DNA from 2 places in the Streptomyces sp. SCPE 10 genome. Region 2 is predicted to be linked to the other one. Evidence: predicted binding sites of a transcription regulator. Region 2 holds the regulator's gene; the other holds the start of a gene.
What was found. The regulator HspR, encoded in region 2, represses chaperone genes until heat shock. The targets are predictions, from matches to a motif close to TTGAGNNNNNNNNNCTCAA.

Region 1: lon (endopeptidase La) is a predicted target of HspR. The motif match lies at 7,735-7,753, and genes of this name have one in related genera.

The regions. Positions count from the first base shown of each region.
Region 1 covers NZ_CP197069.1:5,127,551-5,141,885, forward strand. Annotated here, with positions in the region: gene ACSP97_RS23870 (multifunctional oxoglutarate decarboxylase/oxoglutarate dehydrogenase thiamine pyrophosphate-binding subunit/dihydrolipoyllysine-residue succinyltransferase subunit) at 1-3,748, opposite strand, end outside; gene ACSP97_RS23875 (HAMP domain-containing sensor histidine kinase) at 4,050-5,174, opposite strand; gene ACSP97_RS23880 (response regulator transcription factor) at 5,171-5,914, opposite strand; gene ACSP97_RS23885 (spermidine synthase) at 6,028-6,705, opposite strand; gene ACSP97_RS23890 (rhomboid-like protein) at 6,890-7,654, shown strand; gene lon (endopeptidase La) at 7,776-10,196, shown strand; gene ACSP97_RS23900 (lysozyme) at 10,267-11,091, opposite strand; gene ACSP97_RS23905 (MarR family winged helix-turn-helix transcriptional regulator) at 11,334-11,825, shown strand; gene ACSP97_RS23910 (hypothetical protein) at 11,902-12,693, opposite strand; gene ACSP97_RS23915 (sensor histidine kinase) at 13,065-14,335, shown strand, end outside.
Region 2 covers NZ_CP197069.1:3,695,325-3,709,659, forward strand. Annotated here, with positions in the region: gene ACSP97_RS17200 (helix-turn-helix transcriptional regulator) at 1-169, opposite strand, end outside; gene ACSP97_RS17205 (sugar ABC transporter substrate-binding protein) at 418-1,524, opposite strand; gene ACSP97_RS17210 (heat shock protein transcriptional repressor HspR) at 1,817-2,272, opposite strand; gene dnaJ (molecular chaperone DnaJ) at 2,278-3,450, opposite strand; gene grpE (nucleotide exchange factor GrpE) at 3,487-4,161, opposite strand; gene dnaK (molecular chaperone DnaK) at 4,158-5,993, opposite strand; gene ACSP97_RS17230 (MraY family glycosyltransferase) at 6,088-7,119, opposite strand; gene ACSP97_RS17235 ((Fe-S)-binding protein) at 7,339-9,621, shown strand; gene ACSP97_RS17240 (antibiotic biosynthesis monooxygenase family protein) at 9,716-10,039, opposite strand; gene ACSP97_RS17245 (FG-GAP and VCBS repeat-containing protein) at 10,296-11,777, shown strand; gene ACSP97_RS17250 (YIP1 family protein) at 11,831-12,943, shown strand; gene ACSP97_RS17255 (phosphoribosyltransferase) at 13,031-13,528, opposite strand; gene dcd (dCTP deaminase) at 13,542-14,117, opposite strand.

The DNA of each region.
Region 1 (14,335 bases), 1.4 Mb from region 2:
CCAGCTGCTCCTGCTCGGCCTGGTGGCGCTTGGCGGAGCCCACCGCCGGGGACGAGGAGTGCGGGCGCGAGATGCGCCGCAGCCGCTCGCCGGCCGGGATGTCCGCGCCGACCGCCAGGTCGAGGTGGTCGATCAGGTTGAGCGCGATGAACGGCCAGGCACCCTGGTTCGCCGGCTCCTCCTGGACCCACAGGTACTTCTCGGCGTTCGGGTACTTGTTGACCTCCGCCTGGAGCTCGGCACCCGGCAGCGGGTACAGGCGCTCGATGCGGATGATCGCGGTGTCCGTGACGCCGCGCTTCTTCCGCTCGGCCTCCAGGTCGTAGTAGACCTTGCCGGCGCAGAAGACGACCTTGCGGACGGCGGCCGCGTCGGCCGTGGCGTCGCCGATGACCGGGCGGAACCCGCCGGTGGTGAACTCCTCCGCCTTGGAGGCGGCGGCCTTCAGGCGCAGCATCGACTTCGGGGTGAAGACGACCAGCGGCTTGTGGGCCGGGTTGTGCACCTGCCACCGCAGGAGGTGGAAGTAGTTCGCCGGCGAGGTGGGCATCGCCACCGTCATGTTGTTCTGCGCGCACAGCTGGAGGAAGCGCTCCGGGCGGGCGGACGAGTGGTCCGGGCCCTGGCCCTCGTAGCCGTGGGGCAGCAGCAGGACGACGCCGGAGGTCTGGCCCCACTTCTGCTCGGCCGAGGAGACGAACTCGTCCACGACGGTCTGGGCGCCGTTGACGAAGTCGCCGAACTGGGCCTCCCACATCACCAGCGCGTCGGGACGCGCGAGCGAGTAGCCGTACTCGAAGCCCATCGCCGCGTACTCGGACAGCAGCGAGTTGTAGACGTTCAGCCGCGCCTGGTCCTCGGAGAGGTACTGGAGCGGGGTGTACTCCTCGCCGGTCTCCCGGTCGATCAGCACCGCGTGGCGCTGGCCGAAGGTGCCGCGCTGGGAGTCCTGGCCCGACAGGCGGACCGGGGTGCCCTCCAGGAGCAGCGAACCGATGGCCAGGGTCTCGCCCATGCCCCAGTCGATGGTGCCGTCCTCGACCATCGCCGCACGGCGCTGCAGCTGCGGCAGCAGACGCGGGTGCACGGTGATGTGCTCGGGGATGTTGACCTGGGACTCGGCGATCCGCTTGACGACCTCGGAGGAGACGGCGGTGGGCACGGTGGCCGGGAAGCCGTCCTGCGACTCCTGGGCGGCGCCGTCGGCCGGCTGCGAGGTGGCCTCGCGGACCTCGGTGAAGACCTTCTCCAGCTGGCCCTGGTAGTCCTGGAGGGCCTGCTCGGCCTCTTCCAGGGTGATGTCGCCGCGACCGATCAGGGACTCGGTGTAGAGCTTGCGCACCGAGCGCTTCTTGTCGATCAGGTCGTACATCAGCGGCTGGGTGAAGGCCGGGTTGTCCGACTCGTTGTGACCGCGGCGGCGGTAGCAGATGAGGTCGATCACCACGTCCTTGTTGAACGCCTGGCGGAACTCGAACGCGAGGCGCGCGACGCGGACGACGGCCTCGGGGTCGTCGCCGTTCACGTGGAAGATCGGGGCCTCGATCATGCGGGCCACGTCCGTCGCGTACATGGAGGAACGCGAGGACTCCGGGGCCGCGGTGAAGCCGACCTGGTTGTTGATGACGATGTGCACGGTGCCGCCGGTGCGGTAGCCGCGCAGCTGCGACATGTTCAGGGTCTCGGCCACCACGCCCTGGCCCGCGAAGGCCGCGTCGCCGTGGATCGCCACCGGCAGGACGGTGAAGTCCGTGCCGCCCTTGTTGATGATGTCCTGCTTGGCGCGGGCGACGCCCTCCAGGACCGGGTCGACCGCCTCCAGGTGGGAGGGGTTGGCGACCAGCGAGACCTTGATCTGCTCGCCGTCCAGGCCGGTGAAGGTGCCGTCGGCGCCCAGGTGGTACTTCACGTCGCCGGAGCCGTGCATCGACTTCGGGTCGAGGTTGCCCTCGAACTCGCGGAAGATCTGCGCGTACGACTTGCCGACGATGTTGGCGAGCACGTTCAGCCGGCCGCGGTGGGCCATGCCGATGACGACCTCGTCCAGGCGGGACTCGGCGGCCGAGTCGATCACCGCGTCGAGCAGCGGGATGACGGACTCGCCGCCCTCCAGCGAGAAGCGCTTCTGGCCGACGTACTTGGTCTGCAGGAAGGTTTCGAAGGCCTCGGCGGCGTTCAGCCGGCGCAGGATGCGCAGCTGCTCCTCGCGCTCCGGCTTGGCGTGCCCGCGCTCGACCCGGTCCTGGATCCACTTGCGCTGCTTGGGGTCCTGGATGTGCATGAACTCGATGCCGGTGGTGCGGCAGTACGAGTCGCGCAGCACGCCGAGGATGTCGCGCAGCTTCATCATCGACTTGCCGGCGAAGCCGCCGACGGCGAACTCGCGCTCCAGGTCCCACAGGGTGAGGCCGTGCTCGACGATGTCCAGGTCGGGGTGCTTGCGCTGGCGGTACTCCAGCGGGTCGGTGTCGGCCATGACGTGGCCGCGGACCCGGTAGGAGTGGATCAGCTCGAAGACGCGGGCGGCCTTGGTGACGTCGTCGTCGTGGGACGCGTCGATGTCCTTGAGCCAGCGGACCGGCTCGTAGGGGATGCGCAGCGCCTCGAAGATCTCGTCGTAGAACTTGTTCTCGCCGAGCAGCAGGTTGGCGACCTGGCGCAGGAACTCGCCGGAGGCGGCGCCCTGGATGACCCGGTGGTCGTAGGTCGACGTGAGGGTCATGACCTTGGAGACACCGAGCTTGTTCAGGGTGTCCTGGCTGGTGCCCTGGAACTCGGCCGGGTAGTCCATGGAGCCGACGCCCATGATCACGGACTGGCCGGGCATCAGACGCGGCACGGAGTGCACGGTGCCCAGGCCGCCGGGGTTGGTCAGGGAGACCGTGACCCCGGTGAAGTCGTCCATGGTCAGCTTGCCCTCGCGGGCGCGGCGGACGATGTCCTCGTAGGCCTGCCAGAACTCGAAGAAGTTCAGGGTCTCGGCCTTCTTGATCGCCGCGACGACGAGCTGGCGGTCGCCGTTGGGCTTGACCAGGTCGATGGCGAGGCCGAGGTTGACGTGCGGCGGCTTGATCAGGGTCGGCTTGCCGTCCTTGACGCCGTACGAGTGGTTCATCGCCGGCATGGCCTTGATGGCCTGCACCATCGCGTACCCGATGAGGTGCGTGAAGGAGATCTTCCCGCCGCGGGCGCGCTTGAGGTGGTTGTTGATGACGATGCGGTTGTCGAACAGCAGCTTCACCGGGACGGCGCGGACCGAGGTGGCGGTCGGCATCTCCAGCGAGGCGTCCATGTTCTTGGCGACCGCGGCGGCGGGGCCGCGCAGCGTGACCTGCTCCGGGCCGGCCGGGGCCTCCTGCGCGGGGGCGGCCTTCGCCTTGGGCTGAGCGGGCGCCTGTGCGGGCTGCGCCGGCTTGGCCGGGGCGGGGGCGGCCTGGGCCGCGGGGGCGGGAGCCGGGGCGGGGGCCGCGGCGGGCTTCGGGGCCGGTGCGGCCGGGGCCTGCGGGGCCTTGGCGGGGGCCTCGGCCCCCGTCGCCGCACCGGCCGCCGGCGCCGGCGTGGCGGGCGCGCCGGGCTTGTAATCGGCGAAGAAGTCCCACCAGGCACGGTCTACCGAATTCGGGTCCTGGAGGTACTGCTGATAGATCTCGTCGACGAGCCACTCGTTCGCACCGAAGGCGGCCGCGGGGTTCTTCCCGGCTTGGTCGTCGGTGGAGATGCTCGAGTTACTGGGGGACTGTGGCGACACGGCGGCAACCGCCCTCTTCCGCTTCACAAGGTGATGGACAGCGGGAATAAAGGCTACGCCTTGGAGAGGGGGAAGGTCAGGTCGGGCAGGTTCATCGTCGTGTAAGTCACATCGAAAATCTTGTTTCAGGGCTTGAAATGGCGGGAAACAAGCGTGGTTCCGGGTGTGCCAGGGTGCGCGGGCCCGGCCCTGCGCCTCCGGGCTGTCGCGGCCGGCGCGGGCTGCTGCCGATCACACGTGTCCAGCTGCGCGAAGACGGCGCGGACGGTCGTGGATCTTGTGCCTTCGCTGGCACTTTACGTCAACTTGAAGCGGAGTTCAGTCCCGGAAGGGTGACGATGATCCGGCAGCCCCGCTCGGATTCGGCCACACCGATCCGGCCGCCGTGCAGATCCACGGCCCAGCGGGCGATCGCCAGGCCGAGCCCGGTGCCGCCGTCGCTGCCGGGGCCGTGCGGCCGGGTGACGGCGCCCCGGTTGAACCGCTCGAAGACGCGGTGCCACTCCGAGCGGGGGATGCCCGGACCCTCGTCCAGCACCTCCAGCTCCAGCGAGTCCGGCTGGGGCCCGCGGCGGGCCTTCACGGTGACCCGGCCGTGCGGCGGGCTGTGCTTGACCGCGTTGTCGATCAGGTTGGCGACGACCTGGTGGATGCGTTCGGGGTCCGCGTGCGCGGTCAGCTCCGGCGGGGAGACGTCCAGGTGCAGATGGACGTCGGTGCGGGTGTGGCTGCCGGAGCCGGAGGCGATGCCGGCGCGCGCCGAGGCGACCATGTTGGCCTCCTTCAGCACGCCCGACAGGTACGGCCACACCTCGAAGCGCCGCAGCTTGAGCGGTACGACGCCGTTGTCGAGCCGGGACAGGTCCAGCAGCGTCTCCACCAGCCGGCCGAGCCGCTCGGTCTGTTTCAGGGCCGTCCGCATGGTCTCCGGATCGGCCTCGGTGACCCCGTCGACGATGTTCTCCAGGACGGCCCGCAGCCCCGCGATGGGGGTGCGCAGCTCATGGGAGACGTTGGCGACCAGTTCCTTGCGCTGGAGGTCCTGGGCCTCCAGCTCGTCGGCCATGACGTTGATCGTCTGGGCCAGGTCGCCCAGCTCGTCCCGGCGCGACTCGCGCACCCGGCGGGTGTAGTCGCCCTGGGAGATGGAGCGGGCCACCGCGTTCATCTCGTCCAGCGGCATGGTGAGCGAGTGCGCCACGAACTGGGTGATCAGCAGGGTGGCGATCATCGAGAACACCATGATGAAGCGGAGCTCCGTCTTGGTGTGCACGGCGACGATCGACAGACCGGTGGTGATCAGGACCGCGATGACGACCAGCGCGCCCAGCTTGGTCTTGATCGAGAACGGGCGCACCCCGCCCCAGGGATCCTCGGCGCGGGGCCGGGGATTCCCGCCTGCGGCCTGGCGCCCGTTTCCGTTCACGGGGCGGGCGTCTCCAGGGCGTAGCCGACACCATGCACGGTGCGGATCCGCTCGGCGCCGATCTTCCGGCGCAGCGCCTTGATGTGGCTGTCGACGGTGCGGGTGCCGGAGGCGTCCGCCCAGTCCCACACCTCGGCCAGCAGCTGCTCGCGGGAGAGCACCGCGCGCGGGGTGTTGGCCAGGCACACCAGCAGGTCGAACTCGGTCGGGGTGAGGTGGACGTCCTCCGACTTCACCCGCACCCGGCGCTGTGCGTGGTCGATCTCCAGCTCGCCGAGGCGCAGGATGCCGGAGCGGGGGGTGGAGGCGGCGATGGCCGCCCGCTCCACCCGGCGCAGCAGCACGTGCACCCGCGCGGCCAGCTCGCGCATGGAGAAGGGCTTGGTCATGTAGTCGTCGGCGCCGACGCCGAGGCCGACCAGCATGTCCGTCTCGTCGTCCCGCGCGGTGAGCATCAGCACCGGCACCGGGCGCTGGGCCTGTACGCGCCGGCAGACCTCCAGGCCGTCGAAGCCGGGCAGCATGATGTCGAGGATCAGCAGATCGGGCTGCCATGCCTCGGCCGTGTCGACGGCGGCCGGTCCGTCGGCCGCGGTCTGTACGAGGAAGCCCTCGGCGCGGAGCCGGGCCGCGATGGCGTCGACGATCGTGGGGTCGTCCTCGACGACCAGCACCCGGCGCTGGGCGCCGGGAGTGGTAGTCGCCGCCGCGCCGCTCTGGGAGGTGTGTGTCTGCTCCATCGCCCGCCCCTGTTTGTTGCTTTCCGGAATCCGTGGGGTGATCCCATGACTGCGATCGACGCGCGAAAGATCCGCGTCAGGGCAGCACATTACGGGGATCGGCCGTGCCGTCGCTATCCAGGGCGGACGGCGAGGTGCACGGCGTCCGGAACTCCCCGGGCAACGGGCACCTCTTCGGTACGCACCTGTCGGAACCCGGCATTCCGCAAGGTTCCTTCAAATTCCGGAGATGGCTTCGCCGACCATACGGCGAGCACCCCGCCGGGCCTCAACACCCTTGCGCAGGAAGCCAGTCCGGCCGGTGAGTACAGGCTTTCGTTGTCCTCGGTGACGGTCCAGCCGGGACCGTTGTCGATGTCGAGGCACAGCGCGTCGAACGTGTCCGATGTCTCATTGACGTAACGGACGAGGTCGGCTTCCACGATCTCGGTGCGCGGGTCGGCGAGCGCGGCCGAGGTCAGGGCGGACAGGGGGCCCGCGCGGTGCCAGTCGATGACCGCGCGCTCCCGCTCCACGACCACGATCCGCCCCCAGCGGGGATCTTCGGACGCGTGTGCGAGTGAGAATCCGACGCCGAGGCCGCCGACCAGCACCGACGGGGCCGGCCGTCCGTCGAGGGCGTCGTACGCGCGGTCGATCAGCAGCCGTTCCGAGCGGCCGTCCGAAGTGTCCATCAGGAAACAGCCGTTGGCGATGATCTGGAGCAGCGCGCCGTGTCTGCGCAGCACCACTTCGCCGTACGGGCCGTCACGCCGGTCCAGGACCACGGGGGAGTCGTCTGTGGCAGCCATGGCTCCATCCTGCTTGAACAGGGCGTTGCTTTCACGGTAATTGCGGATGCCGGGCCCGGGGCGCGGGTGCCGGACGCGGGCGGAACGTAGGAGGTTGCCGTGAATCCGCGCTCCCGTGGCGTCGGTCATAGACAGCGGCTTCCCGCGGCGTCGAGGGTGGTCGCGACGGAAGGAGCGCCCCACCGTGGAACGGACCGCGCCGGACCCCGTGGGCACGGACCTGCTGGACGCCGTGCCCCACCAGCGGGCCGCCGTGCCGTGGGCACCGCCCGCCCGCCGCCGGCTCGTGCCGCCGCGGGTACGGCCCTGGCGGCTGCTGCCGACGCCCACCGGGACGCCGTTCACCTTCGGCTACGCGGCGGTCCTCGCCGTCACCTCGCTGATCGCGGCCGTGGCGCCGCCCTCCCTGGTGTACGCCCTCTATCAGGGCTCCAGCACCGATGTCGCCCACCTGGTGCGCTCGCCCGCGGTGGTGCTGCTGGCCAGCGCGCTGTGGATCGCCGGCGGGGTCCTCTCGCCGTACTCGGCCGCGTTCGTCCTGGTGCTGACCGCGCTGGAACGGCGTGTCGGCGGGGCGCGAGCGGCCTGTGTCTTCCTGGCCGGGCATGTGCTGGCCACCCTGGCGACGGAGGTCCCGGTCGGCCTCGCGGTGCTGGCCGGCCGGCTGCCGGCGACCTCCCTGCACCGCCTCGACTACGGCATCAGCTTCGGCGTCGCCGCGAGCACCGGCGCCCTGGCGGGCCTGCTGCGCCCCTGGCTCCGCTGGCCCCTCCTCCTCGGCACGGCGGCCCTCCTGCTGGACGACCTCCTCGCCTATACGGACCCGATGACCGACTGGGGCCATCTGACCGCCCTGGCGATCGGCACGGCCGCCTGGCCCTTCGTGCGCCGCTGGGCGCGGTCCGCCCAACCCGTCCAGGGGGCAGGGCAACCGCCCGGCCGGTCGTGACGCGACCCCCTCCCACCTGCGGTGTTCCGTGATCGCTGACAGCGAACACGGCGTTGGGAACATTCCCCCGGCGACAAACATTGAGTCGGCATAGCTCAAGTTGACTGCCTAAGGGGAGATCATGGCTGCTGAGTCATCGGCGTTCACGCTCGTCCTGCCCGTGCTGCCGCTCGACGACGAGGTCGTGCTGCCCGGCATGGTGGTTCCGCTGGACCTGAGCGACGCCGAGGTACGGGCCGCGGTGGAGGCCGCACAGGCCGCCGCCCGCTCCGAACCCGGCAAGCCCAGGGTGCTGCTGGTGCCGCGGATCGACGGCACCTACGCCAGGACCGGCGTGCTGGGCACGGTCGAGCAGGTCGGCCGGCTGGCCGACGGCGACCCCGGTGCTCTGGTCCGCGGCCGCAGCCGCGTCCGCATCGGCGCCGGCACCACCGGTCCCGGCGCCGCGCTGTGGGTCGAGGGCGCCCAGGTGGCGGAGACCGTGCCGGACCCGCTGCCCGGCCAGGTCGCCGAACTCGTCAAGGAGTACAAGGCGCTGGCCACCAGCTGGCTGCGCAAGCGCGGCGCCTGGCAGGTCGTGGACCGCGTCCAGGCCATCGACGGCGTCTCCGCGCTCGCCGACAACTCCGGGTACTCGCCCTTCCTGACCACCGAGCAGAAGGTCGAACTCCTGGAGACCGCGGACCCGGTGGCCCGGCTGCGCCTCGCCACCCAGCAGCTGCGCGACCACCTCGCCGAGCAGGACGTGGCCGAGACCATCGCCAAGGACGTCCAGGAAGGCGTGGACAAGCAGCAGCGCGAGTTCCTGCTGCGCCGTCAGCTGGAGGCCGTCCGCAAGGAACTGCGCGAGCTGAACGGCGAGAAGGAGGGCGAGGAGTCCGACGACTACCGCGCCCGGGTGGAGGCCGCCGATCTCCCGGAGCGCGTCCGTGAGGCCGCGCTGAAGGAGGTCGACAAGCTGGAGCGGTCTTCCGACCAGTCGCCCGAGGGCTCCTGGATCCGCACCTGGCTGGACACCGTCCTGGAGATGCCCTGGAACGAGCGGACCGAGGACGCCTACGACATCCGCGGCGCCAAGGAGATCCTCGACGCGGAGCACGCGGGCCTGGAGGACGTCAAGGAACGCATCACCGAGTACCTGGCCGTGCGCAAGCGGCGCGGAGCCCGCGGCCTCGGCGTGATCGGCGGGCGGCGCGGGGGCGCGGTGCTCGCGCTCGTCGGCCCGCCCGGCGTCGGCAAGACCAGCCTCGGCGAGTCCGTGGCCCACGCCATGGGCCGCAAGTTCGTGCGCGTCGCGCTCGGCGGCGTCCGCGACGAGGCCGAGATCCGCGGTCACCGCCGTACGTACGTCGGCGCGCTGCCCGGCCGGATCGTGCGGGCGATCAAGGAGGCCGGGTCGATGAACCCGGTGGTGCTGCTCGACGAGATCGACAAGGTGGGCTCGGACTTCCGGGGCGACCCGGCCGCCGCCCTCCTGGAGGTGCTCGACCCGGCGCAGAACCACACCTTCCGGGACCACTACCTGGAGGTGGAACTGGACCTGTCCGACGTCGTCTTCCTCGCCACGGCCAACGTCCTGGAGGCGATCCCGGAGGCGCTGGCCGACCGGATGGAGATCGTGCGCCTGGACGGCTACACCGAGGACGAGAAGGTCGTCATCGCCCGGGACCACCTGCTCCCGCGCCAGCTGGAGCGGGCCGGCCTGGACCGCAGCGAGGTCACCCTGGAGGAGGGCGCGCTGCGCAAGCTGGCCGGGGAGTACACCCGGGAGGCGGGCGTGCGCACGCTGGAGCGGTCGATCGCCCGGCTGCTGCGCAAGATCGCGGCCCAGCACGAACTGGGCGAGCGGGAGCTGCCGTTCACCGTCGCGGACGGCGATCTGCGCGCCCTGCTCGGCCGGCCGCACCACGTGCCCGAGTCCGCGCAGGACCCGGCCGAGCGCCGTACGGCCGTGCCCGGGGTGGCGACCGGGCTCGCGGTCACCGGCGCGGGCGGCGACGTGCTCTTCGTGGAGGCGTCCCTCGCCGACCCGGAGACGGGCGCGGCGGGCCTGACCCTCACCGGTCAGCTGGGCGACGTGATGAAGGAGTCGGCGCAGATCGCGCTGAGCTTCCTGCGCAGCCACGGCGCCGAGCTGGGCCTGCCGGTGACCGACCTGAAGGACCGGGGCGTGCACATCCACTTCCCGGCGGGCGCGGTCCCCAAGGACGGCCCGAGCGCCGGCATCACGCTCACCACCGCGCTGGCCTCGCTGCTCTCCGGCCGCCTGGTGCGCACGGACGTGGCGATGACCGGCGAGGTCTCGCTGACCGGCCGGGTGCTGCCGATCGGCGGCGTGAAGCAGAAGCTGCTCGCCGCCCAGCGCGCCGGGGTGACCACTGTGATCATCCCCAAGCGCAACGAGCCCGACCTGGACGACGTGCCGGCCGAGGTGCTGGACAAGCTCGACGTGCACACCGTCTCCGACGTCCGCCAGGTCCTGGAGCTGGCGCTGTCGCCCGCGGTCGAGGGCGTGGCGCCGGAGGTTCCCGTGGCGGCGTGACGGACGCCGTGGGGAAGGCGAGGCCCGGGTCCCGTGAGGGAGGCCCGGGCCTCTGCCGTGGCGGGGTGCGTCAGCCGTTGGCGAGGGCCTGGACGCGGTCGAGCGCGCCGTTGAACTTGTCATGGTCGCCGACGGTCGGGCCGGAGGAGGTGTACTGCCACATCGTGTAGTACGACCAGCCGGCCGGCAGCGTCCCCGGGTCCGAGGCGTAGCGGGCGATCCACAGCGGGTTGTTGGCCGCGAAGCCGGCGTAGTTGCCGGTGCACTCGGTCCACCAGCTGGTGGCGGTGTAGATCACGGCGTCCCGGCCGGTGAGGGACTTGTACGTGTTCAGGAAGTCCGCGATCCAGCTGACCATCTGGCTCGCGGTCTTGCCGTAGCAGGAGGCGCCGTACGGGTTCCACTCGATGTCGAGCGCGCCGGGCAGCGTCTTGCCGTCCTTGGACCAGCCGCCGCCGTGTGCCACGAAGTAGCTCGCCTGGGTGGCGCCGCTGGTGGTGTCCGGGGTCGCGAAGTGGTACGAGCCGCGGATCATGCCCACGTTGTACGAGCCGTTGTACTGCTGGGTGAACGAGGGGTTCGTGTAGTACGTGCCCTCCGTCGCCTTGGTGTACGCCCAGCGCACACCGCTGCCGTAGAGGGTGGACCAGGCGACGTTGCCCTGGTAGTTGGAGACGTCCACGCCCTCGGTCTGGGTGGCGTCGCCACTGGTGGGGGTGCCGTGCGTACCGTCGTGGGCCGGGACGCCCATGCCCATGTAGGCGGTGCCGCGGGTGGGGGTGGACGCGGCCTGGGCGGAGGTGAGGGGCAGGGCGCAGGCCGCCGCCGCGAGCAGGGCCGTGACCAGGACGGCCAGCGGGCGCGGGCGGTGGGAACCGGGTCTGTGCGCAGGCATGACGTGCCTCCGGGGAGGTGGGGTGGAAGGTGGGGGGAACATGGCAGTGACCTCGGGGAAAGGTGCACTGTCGTGGGCATGTCATTCAACGCCCGTCGAAAAAGCTACGCACGTAGACCGCGGCGTGGGAAGGGGGTCCGGGCGCCGCCGTTGGTCTACGCCTGCGAAATACTTACGGAGCTGCGGCTATGACGGCGTTGGACAGAAACTTTCAGGACCGCGAAACCGATCAGGGGTGTGACGTGCACAAGAACGGAAACGGCGCAGAATCACGCGTCGCCGAGCAGGTGACGCCCAGTGGTGCGGACCAGGAATTCCTGGCCCTGGAACGGGAGTTGACCGTGTTGCTGCGGCGCGCCCGGGCCAACCAGGGCGAGATGGCCCGCGAGGTCCACCCCGATCTGGAGTCCTCCGCCTACGGCCTGCTGATCCGGCTGGACGAGCACGGCGGGCGGCGGGCCACCGAACTCGCCGGCTACTTCGGCGTCGGCAAGGCCACCATGTCCCGCCAGCTGCGCGCCCTGGAGGAGCTGGGCCTGATCACCCGCGAGCCCGACCCCGCCGACGGCCGCGCCTGGCTCGTCACCCTCACCGAGGAGGGCCGCCGCCGCGTCGGCACGGTCCGCGAGGCCCGCCGCGCCCGGTACGTCAGCCAGCTCGCCCACTGGGACCGCCGGGAGGTCGCCGAGCTGGCCCGGCTGCTGCACCAGCTCAACGGGGTCATGGAGAAGTAACCCCCCGGGCGACCGCGGTCCCGGGTCCCGACGGCCCCGGCTCGCGGCCGGCCCCGGGCCGTCGCCGGCCCCCGGCTCACGACAGGTCTGCGTACACCACCGTCGCGTCGTCGTGCGTCTTGCTCCGCCCCAGGTACGCCCGCTCCTCGCGGTCCGCCGCCTCCAGCCGCCGCACCCGGTCCACCAGCGCGCGGGCGCCCTCCTTCTCGATCACGTCGAACAGGGCCGTCCAGTCGCCCTGGCAGAACGTCTCCGTCCAGCGGGTCGCGCCGTCCGTCAGCGCGGCCAGCGCCCCCACCGCGCGACGGGGCACGGTCCCGGTCACCGCGCGGGCGGCGACCGAGGGGTCCGCGGCGGCCGTGAAGAAGCCGCCCTCCTTGTTGCGCAGGGTGGCGTCCACCAGGGCGTCGGTGGCCAGCGCCGAGCGGGGCAGCCGGGCGAGCCGGTCGTCGAGCACCGTCGTGACCTCGCCCCGGGGTGAGCGCAGCAGCAGCGCCGAGTCGGAGAGCACCAGGTACTCGACCGTCTCCGCGCCCCAGCGGGCCAGGACGACCGTTGCCTGAGGGGTGCGCGGGTGAGAAAGCTCACAGGTCCGCGCGTGTGCGCCCGCGGTGCGCTCGATCGCGCGGGAAAGGATCTCCGTCAGCGTCAGATCTCGGCCGGAAACGGTCAGTTCGGTCAACGCACCGCCGAGCCGGGCCGTGAACCAGGGGACGGAATGCAGACAGCCCGTCTCCGTGGCGGGCGGCGTCACTCCGTCCAGCAAGATCACACAACCGCCCTGTCCGGAGGCGGGTAGTCCGACACCGGCGAAGTCCTCGTTGGGTCGGGTGGCGTCACCGGGTTCCGAAACGAGATCAGTTCGCATCCGGCCAGTCTGCACGAGGCCTTCACGAGTTCCGCCAAAGGCTGGCAATCATCCACGGTTTGGCATGAGCGCGAAGGCCAGGTGCCTGCTTTGGGGGGAAATGTCCTGCTCCGAAAAAGCGCGGCGGCGAATACTGCCAAACCCCGCCCGCCGCGTCCAACCGGCCCGCCGTACGGCGGCTTGGCACACGCCAGAGGAACTTGCCCGCCAACTCCCCTCCGAGGTTCACTCCTTCGGGTGGCGGGTCAGGTGATGCGCGACCACTGCCCACCGGCGCTGGGAGGGTCGGGAACCGTACGAACCGGGTGCACGCACCACTTGGCACCGAGCTGACGGGGCGCCACCCGGCCCTTGGGTAGACGAGTTCAGGAATGCGAGCACCGGTGCAGATGAAGCGGCCTCGGCGCACAGGCAGGCAGACGGCCCCCGAGGGGGCCGCCCCCGAGACTCCCGTGGGCACCGGCCGGCCCACGCATGTGCGCAACCGGCTGATCGTCGCCGTCGCCGTGGTGGCCGCGGCCGTCGCGGGGGCCGGGGCGCCCGCCCTGCTCACCGCGTCCGGCGACGTCAGCGAATCCCAGGACCTGGTGACGCTGGCCACCCGCACCCAGGACGCCCTCGCGCTCGCCAACTCGCTGGCCGACGAGCGCGACGAGGTCACCTCCTATGTGGCGGCCGGGCGCCCGCGGTCCAAGGCGCCCTCGGAAGACCGCAGCACCCGCGTCGACCGCCAGGTGGAGGACCTGCGCGCCGACAGCGACACCCCGGCGAGCCTGCGCGGCGACCTCGACGCCATCGCGGCCGTGCGCCGCTCCGCCCTCACCGGCAAGAGCACGGCCCTGGAGACCCACCAGGCCTACTCGGCCACCATCACCGAACTGCACCGGCTCGCCGAGCAGCTCGCCGACAGGACGCCCCCGCGGGCCGGCTCCGGCGGGCACGCGCTCGCCGAGCTGGACAGCGCCGTCCAGCAGTCCGCCGCCGCCCGCGGCCTGCTGCTCGCCGCGCTGAACGTGCCCGCCACCACCCAGACGGTGATCAACCCGGTCACCGGACTGCCCACCACCACGACGGTCCCCAGCGAGGCGGACCGCAAGCAGCGCGACGCGCTCACCGCGGCCGCCCAGCAGGCCCGGCTGCGCGCCGACGCGGCCCTCGCCGACTTCCGCGAGACCGCCCCCAAGTCGGCCGTCGACTCCTACGACTCCACGGTCACCGGCTCCGACGTCAACTCGGCCGAGAAGTACCTGGACACCTTCACCGCCCAGCCGACGCTGCCCGACAGCGCGTTCGCCACCAGCACCAAGAAGCTGGACGCGGCCCTGTCCGGCCGCATCGACCTGATGCGCGGCGCGGAGTCGGCCCTCTACGACCACCGCACCAAGGACCTGGAACGGCTGCGGGACGACGACGTCACCGCCCTGGAGATCCGGGTCGCCGCCCTCGGTGTGCTGATGCTGGTCGCGGTCGGCATCACCACGGCGACGGCCCGCACCCTCACCCGGCCCCTGTCCGTGCTGCGCCGCGGTTCCGCCCGGCTCGCCGAACCCGGCGACGTGGCGGGCCGCGAGCCCATCGCCTTCACCGGCCGCAACGACGAGTTCGCCCAGGTCGTCCGCTCCGTCAACGCCCTGCACGCGCA
Region 2 (14,335 bases):
TGTCGTCGGGATCGGGGTGCAGCAGGGCCAGTTCCAGCAGGCAGGGCACCGCCTCGGCGTCGGTGCGCGGCACCCGGCCGCGGCGCACGGCCCGCGAGTACACGCGGTCCCCGGCCTCGCACAGCCGGTCGGCACCGTGAGGATGCTGCTCCGCCCTCCGCCCGGCCATCGCGCATTCCACCCCCGGTGTGCTGCCTCTTCCGCAGCGCAACTATGCGTGGCGCCGACCCGCTCCGCAACACGGCTCCTCACAGCGCGGCGGCCGTTAACCACCGCTGTGCCCGGGTATCTCCCAGGCTCCGCCCCTCGCATTGCAACAAGATGACGGTGGTGGCGCCCCTCGGGCCGGGGCATCGTTGACCGGGCCGTACCGCGCTCACGGGGGTGGCGCGGTACGGCCCCGGGATCACCTCGGCGTCACTTCAGACCGATCGCGGCGCACTCCGCCTTGTACTTGGCGGTGCAGATGTCGCCGACGGTGTAGATGCCGTCCGCGATGACCGTGTCGTTGATGTTCTTCCTGGTCAGGGCGCTCACCTGGACCAGCCTGGACGGGATGTTCTTGGTGGTGGGGCTGTTGACGCGGTCCTGGGTCAGCGCGTCGAACTGGATGTCCTTGCCCTGGACCTTGGCAACGGCCATCTGCGCCGCGGCCTCCGCCTCGTCCGGGTAGGACTTGTAGACGCTCATGTACTGGTCGCCGGCCACCACCCGCTGCACGGCGTCGAGGTCGGCGTCCTGGCCGGTGATCGGGGGCAGACTGGTGACGCCCGCGGCCTTCAGCGCCTTGATGACGCCGCCCGCCATGCCGTCGTTGGCGGAGTAGACGGCCGCGATGTTGGCGGCGCCGATCCGGCTGATCGCCTTCGCCATGTTGGCCTGCGCGTTCTCCGGCTTCCAGCCCTCGGTGTCGTAGCTGGCGGCGATGGTCACCTTGCCGTTCAGCTCGGAGAGCGCGCCCTCCTTGAACTGGCGGGCGTTCGGGTCGGTGGGCGAACCGTTCATCATGACGATCTTGGCGGCGCTGCCGGCCTTGGAGCCGAGCGCCTCCAGCAGCGAGCGGCCCTGGACCTCGCCGACGAGTTCGTTGTCGAAGGAGACGTACGCGGCGATCGGGCCCTCGGCGAGGCGGTCGTAGGCGATGACCGGGATGCCCGCGCCCTGGGCCTTCTTCACCTCGCCGGCGATCGCGTGCGAGTCGACGGCGTCCAGCAGGATGACGTCGACCTTGTCGTCGATCATCTTCTGCATCTGGGTCGCCTGCCGGCCCGCGTCCGCGTCCGCGTTGGCGTACTCGACCTTGCCCCGCTTGCCGGTGAGGTCGGCGACCTTGCTCTTGATGATGGGGTAGTCGAACTTGTCGTAGCGCGCGTTGGCCTTCTCCGGCAGCAGCAGGCCCACCGTCAGGTCGTTGCCCTTGGTCGGGCCGGCGCTCGCGCTGTCCCCCGTCGCGTTCAGCATGCCGCATCCGGCCAGTGAGAAGGTCACCGCGGTCAGGGCCACGGACAGGGCGATACGGCGCATACAGGGGCTCACTTCAGGTGCGTTCCGGACGTGGGTGCTGCTATACGACCCAGGTGTCTGAAAAGACAACGCGGACCCGACAGTCGTCGTCAAGGAGAGTTACTTAACGACTGCGCAACACCACACACCGTCGATCCCGTGAAGGCAATGCGGAAACCTCTCCAAACACCCTTTACGGACCCTTCACCCAAGGGGAGTTCACGAGGCGGCAAAGAACGGGTCGTGCGGCCATGGCGAGGGGCCCGCGGACGGATGTGTCCGCGGGCCCCTCGCTCCGTACCGCCCGCGACGGTCAGTCGCCCTGCGGTTGCTGCCTCTTGGGCCGCCAGACGACCAGCGCGCTGGTCTGCTGGACCTCCTGATAGGGGACCAGGTCCCGGCGGTAGGAGGCGTGCACGGCGGCCTCGCGCTGGCGCATGGCGGCCGCCGCGCCGTCCAGGGCCGCCTCCAGCTCCGCCACACGGGACTGGAGCGCGGCGACCTGGTTCTCCAGTTCGATGATGCGCTTGATTCCGGCCAGGTTGATGCCCTCGTCCTGTGACAACTGCTGCACCTGGCGGAGCAGTTCGATGTCACGGGCCGAGTAGCGCCGGCCCCGGCCCGCGGTGCGGTCCGGGGAGACCAGGCCGAGCCGGTCGTACTGGCGCAGCGTCTGCGGGTGGAGTCCGGAGAGCTGGGCCGCCACCGAGATGACGTAGACCGGGGTCTCCTCGGTCAGTTCATACGGGTTGCGCCGACGGCCGTCCATCACTCTCAAGCTCCCTTCGCGGCCTCGAACAGCTCCGCCCGCGGGTCCTCGCCCGCGGTCGCCTCGCGATACGCCTCCAGTGCGTCACGAGCCTTCCCCGACAGGTCGCCCGGAACACTCACCTCGACGGTGACCAGGAGGTCGCCGCGGGTGCCGTCCTTGCGGACCGCGCCCTTGCCGCGCGCCCGCATGGTGCGGCCGTTCGGCGTGCCGGGCGGCAGTTTCAGGGTGACCGCCGGACCACCGAGGGTCGGCACCCGCACCTCGCCGCCGAGCGCCGCCTCGGCGAAGGTGACCGGGACGGTCACCGTGAGGTTGTCGCCCTTGCGGCCGAACACCGGGTGCTCGCCCACGTGCACGGTGACGTACAGGTCGCCCGCCGGGCCGCCCCGCTCGCCGGGCGCGCCCTTGCCGCGCAGCCGGATCCGCTGCCCGTCGGTGACGCCCGCCGGGATGCGGACCTGCATGGTGCGCGAGGACTTGGCACGGCCGCTGCCCTTGCAGTCCGGGCAGGGGTTCTCCGCGATCAGGCCGCGCCCCTTGCAGTCGGGGCAGGGGTCGGTCAGCGAGAACCCGCCGCCCGAGCCCCGGGCGACCTGGCCGGTGCCGACGCAGGTCGGGCACACGCGCGGCGTGCCGTTCTTGTCGCCGGTGCCGGAGCAGGCCTTGCAGGGCTGCTGGGAGGTCATCCGCAGCGGCACCGTGGCGCCCTCGATCGCCTCCGTGAAGCTGAGGGTGACCTCGGTGTCCACGTCCTGGCCGCGGCGCGGCTGGGTGCGGGTCGCCCCGCCCGCCCCGCCCCGGTTGAACAGGCCCCCGAAGACGTCACCGAGTCCGCCGCCGAAGCCGCCGCCCTGGGCGCCCCCGGCACCGCCGAAGAGGTCGCCCAGGTCGAAGTTGAAGGAGCCGCCGGCGCCCGGCCCGGGGCGGAACCCGCCGTTGCCGAACAGGGCGCGTGCCTCGTCGTACTCCTTGCGCTTCTTGGGGTCACCGAGGATGTCGTTCGCCTCGGAGATCTCCTTGAAGCGCTCCTCGGCCTTGGCGTTGCCCTTGTTGGCGTCCGGGTGGAACTCGCGGGCGAGCTTCCGGTACGCCTTCTTGATCTCGGCCTCGGTGGCGTCCTTGGGGACGCCGAGGACCTTGTAGTAGTCCTTCTCGATGAAGTCCTTGGTGCTCATCCCCGACGTCCCTCCTTCCCGTCTGAAGTGATTACGTCAGCCCTCCTCCGGGCCACCGTTCTCCTTGTCGTCGGCCGCCTCGGACTTCTCCTCGGCGCCCTCGGCCTTGCCCGCCTTCTCCGGCTTCGCGCCCTGCGCGCCCGGCTGCGGCTCGGCCACGGCCACCCGCGCGGGGCGGATGGTGCGCTCGCCGATGCGATACCCGGGCTGCAGGATCGCCACGCAGGTCGTCTCGGTGACGTCCGGCGCGTAGCTGTGCATCAGGGCCTCGTGGATGGTCGGGTCGAAGGGCTCGCCCTCCTTGCCGAACTGCTGCAGGCCCAGCTTGGCCGCCACGGTCTCCGTCGACTCGGCCACCGACTTGAAGCCGCCGACCAGTTCGCCGTGTTCCCGCGCGCGGCCGATGTCGTCGAGCACGGGCAGCAGCTCGGACAGGAGGTTCGCGACGGCGATCTCCTTGACCGTGGCCCGGTCCCGCTCGACCCGGCGGCGGTAGTTCTGGTACTCGGCCTGGAGGCGCTGGAGGTCCGCGGTGCGCTCGTTGAGCGCGGTGCGCACCTGGTCCAGCTGGGCGACCAGACCGGCGTCTGCGTTCGCGTCCCCGGCCGGGGCCGCCCCCTCCTCGGGGGCGGTCTTCGGCTCGGCGTCGTCAGGGGTGGCGCCGGAGGGGACGTCGGGCTTCTCCTCGAAGCCCGGGGTCTCCTCCGTCACGCGGCACCGTCCTTGCGCTCGTCGTCCACGATCTCGGCGTCGACGACGTCGTCGTCGGCCTTGGCCTCACCGGCACCGCCGGCGGCGGCACCCGCGGCCTGGGCGTCGGCGTACATGGCCTGGCCCAGCTTCTGCGAGACGGCCGCGACCTTCTCGGTGGCGGTGCGGATCTCGGCGGTGTCCTCGCCCTTGAGCTTCTCCTTCAGCTCGGCGACGGCGGACTCCACCTCGGTCTTGACCTCGCCGGGGACCTTGTCCTCGTTGTCCTTGAGGAACTTCTCGGTCTGGTAGACGAGCTGCTCGCCCTGGTTGCGGGTCTCGGCGGCCTCGCGGCGCTTGTGGTCCTCCTCCGCGTAGCGCTCGGCCTCCTCGCGCATGCGGTCGACCTCGTCCTTCGGCAGCGAGGAGCCGCCGGTGACGGTCATCTTCTGCTCCTTGCCGGTGCCGAGGTCCTTCGCCGTGACGTGCATGATGCCGTTGGCGTCGATGTCGAAGGAGACCTCGATCTGCGGGACGCCGCGCGGCGCCGGCGGCAGACCGGTCAGCTCGAACATGCCGAGCTTCTTGTTGTAGGCCGCGATCTCGCGCTCGCCCTGGTAGACCTGGATCTGCACGGACGGCTGGTTGTCCTCGGCCGTGGTGAAGATCTCGGAGCGCTTGGTCGGGATCGTGGTGTTGCGCTCGATCAGCTTGGTCATGATGCCGCCCTTGGTCTCGATGCCGAGGGACAGCGGGGTGACGTCGAGCAGCAGGACGTCCTTGACCTCGCCCTTGAGGACACCGGCCTGGAGCGAGGCGCCGATGGCGACGACCTCGTCCGGGTTGACGCCCTTGTTGGCCTCCTTGCCGCCGGTCAGCTCCTTGACGAGCTCGGCCACGGCGGGCATACGGGTGGAGCCACCGACGAGCACGACGTGGTCGATGTCGTTGATGGAGATGCCGGCGTCCTTGATGACGTTGTGGAACGGCGTCTTGCAGCGCTCCAGCAGGTCGGCGGTCAGCTGCTGGAACTGGGCGCGGGTGAGCTTCTCGTCCAGGTGCAGCGGGCCCTCGGCGGACGCCGTGATGTAGGGCAGGTTGATCGAGGTCTCGGTGGAGGAGGACAGCTCGATCTTGGCCTTCTCGGCGGCCTCGCGGAGGCGCTGGAGGGCCATCTTGTCCTTGGACAGGTCCACGCCGTGGCCGGACTGGAACTGCTTGACCAGGTAGTCGACGACGCGCTGGTCCCAGTCGTCACCACCGAGGTGGTTGTCGCCGTTGGTGGCCTTCACCTCGACGACGCCGTCGCCGATCTCCAGCAGGGACACGTCGAAGGTGCCGCCACCGAGGTCGAAGACGAGGATCGTCTGGTCGTCCTTGTCGAGGCCGTAGGCCAGCGCGGCGGCGGTCGGCTCGTTGACGATGCGCAGCACGTTCAGACCGGCGATCTCGCCGGCCTCCTTGGTCGCCTGGCGCTCGGAGTCGTTGAAGTACGCCGGGACGGTGATGACCGCGTCGGTCACCTTCTCGCCCAGGTAGGCCTCGGCGTCCCGCTTCAGCTTCTGCAGGATGAAGGCGGAGATCTGCTGCGGGTTGAAGTCCTTCCCGTCCAGCGCGATCTTCCAGTCGGTGCCCATGTGACGCTTGACGGACCGGATGGTCCGGTCCACGTTGGTGACGGCCTGCCGCTTGGCGACCTCACCGACGAGCACCTCGCCGTTCTTCGCGAAGGCGACGACGGACGGCGTGGTCCTGGCGCCCTCGGCGTTGGTGATGACGGTGGGCTCGCCGCCTTCCAGAACGCTGACGACGGAGTTAGTCGTGCCCAGGTCGATGCCGACCGCACGTGCCATGGTTGATTCCTCCAGCTGACTTGAGTGGAACAGACTCAAGTGTGCACGAGCGGGCCCGCTGGGTCAACAGACCTGAGTTAACCAGGCTCAAGTCTTATCCGTTCCTTACACGCAACTGGCTTCTGACCTGCGTCGACGCCATACGGCGAGGCTGCTGAACGGGGATGCGAACCGGCACCCTGAGGAGCACGAGCACCAGCAGCACGGCCCCTCCCGCCACCCACAGTGCGGGCTTCTCCCCCACCCACCCCATGTGCACGAGCACTCCCGCGACCACCGTGACGAAGGAGCAGAACCCGAGCAGCACCACCGCCCCGGGCGGGGTGAGCCCGAGCCGCCGCAACCGGTGCGCGAGGTGGTCCGGCCCGCGCCGCAGCACGGGGCGCCGGCCGAGCAGCCGGACGAGCACCACCAGGGCGGCGTCCGCGACGGCGACGGCGACAAGGCAGAACGCCACCGCCGCGCTCGGCCCGATCGCGTACCCCGCGCGCGTGAAGACGACCGAGGCGGACAGCAGGAACCCGCAGAACAGCGAGCCGCAGGCGCCGAGGCCGACCCGCGCGGGGTGCCAGTTGTGCATCAGGAAGCCGGTGAGGGCGGCGGCGAACACGCTCAGCACCACGGCGAGTCCGTCCATCACCTCGATGGCGGCGCAGGCCCCGGCGCCGAAGGCCGTGACCACGCCGACCGTCCCGGCCAGCCCGTCGGCGTGGTCGAGCCCCCGGAAGACGAGGGAGGCGACGACGATCCAGCCGACGGCGAGCGCACCCCCGGCCACCCCGGTCTCGTCGTACGGCACCACACAGGCCGCCGCCACCGCCGTACCCGCGACGACCACCCGGCCGCGCAGCCGCCAGACGTCGGCGACCAGCCCGAGCGCGGCGACCGCCGCGGCGGCCAGCAGGAGCCTGCCCACCCCGTCCCCCAGAGGGGCGACCCGGGTCCACTCACCCGTCCAGGCGACCAGGCAGGTGACCACGACGACGGCGAGGCCGCCGAACAGCGGAAGGGGGCGCCGGCAGCGCCGGTCGACGACCCCCGCCCGCAGCGCGGGCACCCGGAGCAGTGCCGCCAGTACGGCGGTGAGCAGCAGGGCGGCGGTGGCCGCGGCGATCCCGTAGAGCACGGCTCTAAGGTAGGGGTGAAAGTAGCAATTCGGGATGAATAACACGATCAGATTGCCCGAGGGGTGATCGGCGGGACACGATGGGCGACCCCTCAGCGACCCATATCACCCCGCGCTCCCCTGCATCGCGACGGAAGATAGGGGTAGTCTCAGAGGACTACATAAGTTACCGCTTAGTAATGTTGCTCGGTTAATTCGAGGCCGCCCTCAGGAGCCCCAATGCAACTCGCCGCGATCATCGTGTCGCTGGTCCTGATCGTGGTCGGCGTGGCACTGTTCGGCCGCGCCCTCCTCCAGATCTACAACTTCATGCGTCTCGGCCAGCCGGTGCCGGCCGGGACCAGGACCAACGAACCCGGACAGCGCACCATCACCGTGGCCAAGGAGTTCCTCGGCCACACCCGGATGAACCGCTGGGGCGTCGTGGGCGTGGCGCACTGGTTCGTGGCGGTGGGCTTCTTCTCCCTGCTGCTGACGATCGTCAACGCGATCGGGCAGCTCTTCAAGGCCGACTGGCTCCTGCCGGTCATCGGCGACTGGGCGCCGTACAACGTCTTCGTCGAGTTCCTCGGCACCATGACGACGCTCGGCATTCTGGTGCTGATCGCCATCCGCCAGCTGAGCAAGCCGAACAAGCCGGGCCGCAAGTCCCGCTTCGCCGGCTCCAACTTCGGCCAGGCGTACTTCGTCGAGGCCGTCATCCTGATCGTCGGCGTCTGCATCTTCATGCTGCACGCGCTGGAGGGCGCCCAGCACCACGTCGACGGCTACGAGGCCTCCTTCTTCATCTCGTACCCGGTCGTCGCCTGGCTGAAGGGCATGAGCGTCGGCACGCTCCAGAACCTCACCTACTTCTTCGCCGGCCTGAAGATCGCGACCTCCTTCATCTGGATGATCACGGTCGCCCTGAAGACCGACATGGGCGTGGCCTGGCACCGCTTCCTCGCCTTCCCGAACATCTGGTTCAAGCGCAACGCCGACGGCGAGACCTCGCTCGGCGCGCTGCTCCCGATGACCTCGGGCGGCAAGCCGATCGACTTCACCGACCCCGGCGAGGACGACGTCTTCGGCGTCTCCCAGGTCGAGCAGTTCTCCTGGAAGGGCCTGCTGGACTTCTCCACCTGCACCGAGTGCGGCCGCTGCCAGTCGCAGTGCCCCGCCTGGAACACCGGCAAGCCGCTCTCCCCGAAGCTGCTGATCATGTCGCTGCGCGACCACGCGCACGCCAAGGCGCCGTACCTGCTGGCCGGCGGCGGCAAGACCATGGAGGGCGAGGAGAAGGCGTCCGAGGAGCAGCTGAAGGACGTCCCGGCCGCCGCCCTGGCCGAGGCCGAGCGCCCGCTGATCGGCACCGCCGAGGAGAACGGCGTCATCGACCCGGACGTGCTGTGGTCCTGCACCACCTGCGGCGCCTGCGTCGAGCAGTGCCCGGTGGACATCGAGCACGTCGACCACATCGTCGACATGCGCCGCTACCAGGTCATGATCGAGTCGGCGTTCCCGTCCGAGGCGGGCACGATGCTCAAGAACCTGGAGAAGAAGGGCAACCCCTGGGGCCTGGCCAAGAAGCAGCGCCTGGAGTGGACCAAGGAGGTCGACTTCGAGGTCCCGGTCGTCGGCAAGGACATCGAGGACCTCACCGAGGTCGAGTACCTGTACTGGGTCGGCTGCGCGGGCGCCCTGGAGGACCGCGCCAAGAAAACCACCAAGGCCTTCGCCGAGCTGCTGCACATCGCGGGCGTCAAGTTCGCGATCATGGGCGGCGACGAGAAGTGCACCGGTGACTCCGCCCGCCGCCTGGGCAACGAGCCCCTGTTCCAGGAGCTCGGCATGGAGAACGTGATGGCCCTGAACACGGCGTTCGGCGAGGAGCTGGACGACGACGGCAAGGTCACCGCGGAGTCCCGGAAGCCGAAGTCGGCGAAGAAGATCGTCGCCACCTGCCCGCACTGCCTCAACACGCTCGGCAACGAGTACCCGCAGCTCGGCGGCGACTACGAGGTCATCCACCACACCCAGCTGCTCCAGCACCTGGTGGACGAGGGCAAGCTGGTCCCGGTCACCCCGGTCGAGGGCATCATCACCTACCACGACCCGTGCTACCTGGGCCGCCACAACAAGATCTACACGCCCCCGCGCGAGATCATCGGCAAGGTCCCGGGCCTGCGCAACGAGGAGATGCACCGCCACAAGGAGCGCGGCTTCTGCTGCGGCGCCGGCGGCGCGCGGATGTGGATGGAAGAGCGCATCGGCAAGCGCATCAACAACGAGCGCGTGGACGAGGCGCTGTCCCTCAACCCGGACATCGTCTCCACCGCCTGCCCGTTCTGCCTCGTCATGCTCACCGACTCCGTGAACGGCAAGAAGAACGACGGCAAGGCCAAGGAGTCCATCCAGGTCGTCGACGTCGCCCAGCTCCTGCTGGACTCGGTGAAGACCCCGGCCGACCCGACGGACGCCTCGGAGTCCGAGACGGCGCCGGAGCCCGAGCCGGTGAAGTAACGGCCCCCACGGCCACCCCGGCCCTTCCGGGAACCACAACGCCCCCTGCTTCGCACAGGCAGGGGGCGTTGTCGCGTATCGAGGGCGGGTGTCGTCAGGCCTGCTTCGGGGCCGCCTGCTGGACCACGTCGAAGGACCACAGGGTCGAGCCGGACGCCGCCGGCTTCGGACGGTCGCCCTCCGCGCCGCCCTGGTGTGCGGCCTTCATCGGTCCCTCCATCCACGCCTGGAAGGACTCCTCGTCCCGCCAGCGGGTGTAGACGAGGTACTGGTCGGTGCCCTCGACCGGCCGCAGCAGCTCGAACCACTCGAAGCCGTCGGAGTTCTCCACGGCGTGGGCCCGCGAGGCGAACCGCTTCTCCAGGACCTCCCGCTGCTCGGCGGGCACGGTCAGCACATTGATCTTCACTACGCTCATGACACCATCCTGCGCCTGCCCGCCCGGCTCCGCCGCAGGGGCACCCGGTAACTCGCCACGGGCCTCACACACTTACCGGGTATTTACCGAACCCACGCGCAACCCTCGCGCACCACGGCGGGTCTCCTGATCGCCGACCGCCCACGCGCACCCCGGAGCAGGGCTCTGCGAACGGCTGGAACCCCGGGGGCGCGGACGGTCCGCACCCATCGACCGCGGATGCCCACCGGGCATCCCCCGCATGCCAGGAGAACGCATGCACACGCACCGCCGACTCGCCCTCGCGACGGCCACCGCGGCCGCGCTGACGGGCGGTCTGCTCACCTTCGCCTCCGCCCCCGCCACGGCCGCCGACTCCACCAGGGTCGCCAAGGCCGACTTCAACGGCGACGGCATCGGCGACCTCGCCACCTCCGCCGCCACCGCCTACGTCAGCGGCCACAAGGGCGCCGGCCAGGTCGTCGTCCTGTACGGCTCGAAGACCGGTGTCTCCGCCGCCAAGCGCACGGTCATCTCCCAGAACACCAGCGGCGTCCCCGGCACCGCGGAGGCCGGCGACATGTTCGGCGCCGACCTCGCCTACGCCGACTTCAACCACGACGGCTACGACGACCTCGCCGTGGGCACCCCCGACGAGAAGGTCGGCACCGACACCGACGGCGGCGCCGTCGCCATCCTGTGGGGCTCCAAGAGCGGTCTGACCGGCAAGGCCGCCGACGTCCCCGACCCGGCGCCCGGCTCCCACGACTACTGGGGCCAGAGCCTGGCCGCCGGCGACTTCGACGGCGACGGCAAGGCCGACCTGGTCGTCGGCAGCAGCTCCAGCACCCTCTACCTCTACCGGGGCGGCTTCACCACCGCCGGCAAGCCCGGCAGCCGCACCACCGTCAAGGCGCCGATCCAGTCGGCCTCCGGCACCAGCCCCTACGGCCCGATCAACCTGACCGCGGGCGACGTCAACGGCGACCACCGCACCGACCTCGTGGTCGACGGCTTCGAGACGAAGACCGGCAACGGCTGGAACACCAACTACTGGCTGCCGGGCACCGCCGGCGGCCTCAACGCCTCGGCCGCCAAGACGCTCAAGCCCGGCATCATCACCGCCATCGGCGACATCAACGGCGACGGTTACGGCGACATCGTCAGCGGAGCCGACTGGGACGCCACCGGCAGCGACGGCAAGGCGATACCGGACGCGGCCAACGGCGGCAAGGTCAGCGTCACCTACGGGTCCGCCTCCGGGCCGGCCGGCACCACCGCCATCACCCAGAACACCGGCAACGTCCCCGGCAGCTCCGAGAAGGGCGACGCGTTCGGCTGGGAACTGGACCTCGGCGACATCAACGGCGACGGCTACCAGGACCTCGTCGTCACCACCCCGCAGGAGGACATCTCCGGCGTGAGCAACACCGGCATGGTCACCGTGCTGTACGGCTCGAAGTCGGGCGTGAACACCTCCTCCGGCGCCCAGGCCTTCGCCCAGAGCACCGCGGGCGTCCCCGGCGCCGACGAGAAGAACGACCTGTTCGGCACCGACGTCAAGCTGGACGACGTCACCGGCGACGGCAAGGCGGACCTGCTGATCGGCTCGTACGAGAACGGCGGCGACGGCGCCGTCACCTACCTGCCGTCGACCGGCACGAAGATCACGACGACCGGCTCCCGCGCGGTGTCGGCGTCCGCCGCGGGCATCTCGACCAGCGGCATGCCCCAGTTCGGCTCGGTCTTCGCCGACTGAGACGGTCCAAACCCCCAGTGATCCCTGGGATACGGCGGACCATCCCTTAGGGGATGTCACAGGTCGGCCGCAATGCCGGGCCCGGACGCCCGGGCCCGGCACGTGGCCCTCCGGGACCAGGTACGTTCGATGACGTGGCTGGATTCAGGATCGGACGTGGGGGCCAGGACGACCGCACCCCCCAGGGACAGCAGGCGCCGCAGGGCCCGTCGTACGGCCGGCCCGGCCCGTCGGGCGGGCGGCGGGGGCCGTCGCCGTACGGGCAGCAGGGTCAGCACGGGCAGCCGTACGGGCAGGGCGCGGGCCCCTCGTACGGGCAGCCCGCGGGACGGCCCTCGGGCGCCCCGCACGGCTACCCGTCGGCACCGCAGCCGCCGCAGCCGCCGTACGGGCACGCACCGTACCCGCAGCAGGGCGGGCGGTCGCCGTACGGCTACCAGGGCCAGGCGGACGACGGCCCGGAGTACTTCGACGACGGCTACGCGGGCCACGGCCACGGCGCGCCGGACCCGTACGCGGCCAACAACGCGGGCCACACCCAGGCCTTCTCCATCGACGAGGCCGCCGCGTACACCCAGGGCGCGACCTACCAGGCCGGTGCCGCCGCGCCCGCCGCGCCGACGGGCCCGCCGCTGCACTGGAAGGAGCTGCTGAGGGGCGTCGTCCTCGCCCCCGACCAGACCTTCCTGCGGATGCGGGACTACTCGATGTGGGGCCCGGCCCTGATCGTGACCTTCCTGTACGGCCTGCTCGCCGTGTTCGGCTTCGACAACGCCCGCAAGGAGGCCATCGGCGCCACGCTGTCCAACGCGGTGCCGATCGTGCTGATCACGGCGATCGTGATGGTGCTCGGCCTGTTCGTGCTGGGCGTGGTCACCCACACCCTGGCCCGCCAGCTCGGCGGCGACGGCGCCTGGCAGCCCACGGTGGGCCTGTCCATGCTGATCACGGCCCTCACGGACGCGCCCCGCCTGGTCTTCGCCATGTTCTTCGGCGGCGACGCCGGCTTCGTGCAGATACTCGGCTGGGCGACCTGGCTCGGCGCGGGCGCCCTGCTCACCCTGATGGTGTCCCGCTCCCACGACCTGCCCTGGCCCCGGGCGCTGGGCGCGTCGGCGATCCAGCTGATCGCGCTGCTGTCGATCGTGAAGCTGGGCACGTTCTAGTCCCGATCGGCTCCCCCCCTCGCATACGGAAGGGCCCCCGGCCGCGAAGCCGGGGGCCCTTTCCGTATGTCCGGGTGGCCGGTGTCCTCAGGCGTCGAGGACCTGGCCGTCGTGCTTCACCACGGGCGGTTCCACGCTCCACGGGAAGTTGATCCAGTCGTCCGTGCGCTTCCACACGTACTCGCACTTCACGAGGGAGTGGGACTTCTCATAGATCACCGCGGAGCGGACCTCGGCGACGGTGTCGAGGCAGAAGTCGCGGACGAGCTTCAGCGTCTTGCCGGTGTCGGCGACGTCGTCGGTGATCAGCACCTTCTTGTCGGAGAAGTCGATCACGTTGGGCACGGGCGCCAGCATGACCGGCATCTCCAGGGTGGTGCCCACGCCCGTGTAGAACTCGACGTTCACCAGGTGGATGTTCTTGCAGTCCAGCGCGTAGGCGAGGCCGCCCGCGACGAACACGCCGCCCCGCGCGATGCTGAGCACGATGTCCGGCTGGTAGCCGTCGTCCGCGATGATCTGCGCCAGCTCGCGGACGGCGCCGCCGAACTGGTCGTAGGACAGGTTCTCCCGCACGTCACTCATGATCTGAATGCCCTCACACCTGGGTCCGATGGAAATTGACATAGGACCGCGAGGCGGTCGGCCCGCGCTGGCCCTGGTACCGCGACCCGTACCGTTCACTGCCGTACGGGAACTCGGCGGGCGAGGACAGCCGGAACATGCACAGCTGCCCGATCTTCATCCCGGGCCAGAGCTTGATGGGCAGGGTGGCGAGGTTGGACAGCTCCAGGGTGACGTGTCCGCTGAACCCCGGGTCGATGAACCCGGCGGTGGAGTGCGTGACGAGCCCGAGCCGGCCGAGCGAGCTCTTCCCCTCGAGCCGCGAGGCGAGATCGTCGGGCAGCGAGATGACCTCGTACGTCGAGGCGAGCACGAACTCCCCCGGGTGCAGGATGAACGGCTCGTCCCCGTCGGGCTCCACGAGCCGGGTCAGGTCGGGCTGCTCGACCGAGGGGTCGATGTGCGGGTACCGGTGATTCTCGAACACCCGGAAATAACGGTCCAGCCGGACATCGATGCTCGACGGCTGCACCATGGATTCGTCATAGGGATCGATGCGCACCCGCCCGGCGTCGATCTCGGCCCGGATGTCCTTGTCTGAGAGAAGCACGTAGCGAGGATACGCAAGGCGCGCGGAGCCATGACAATCGTGACGACTCCGCGCGCCGGTGGTGACGGGCCGACTACAGCCGGTCCCGTGCGGTTGCCTCTACCCCTGCTTCTCCAGGGCGACCGGTACGACGCTGCGGAGCCGGGCACACCGGGGGCACCTCATGAGCCGACCGGGGCCGAGCCGCTCGGCCTGCTGCATCGGGAACGAAGCGGTGC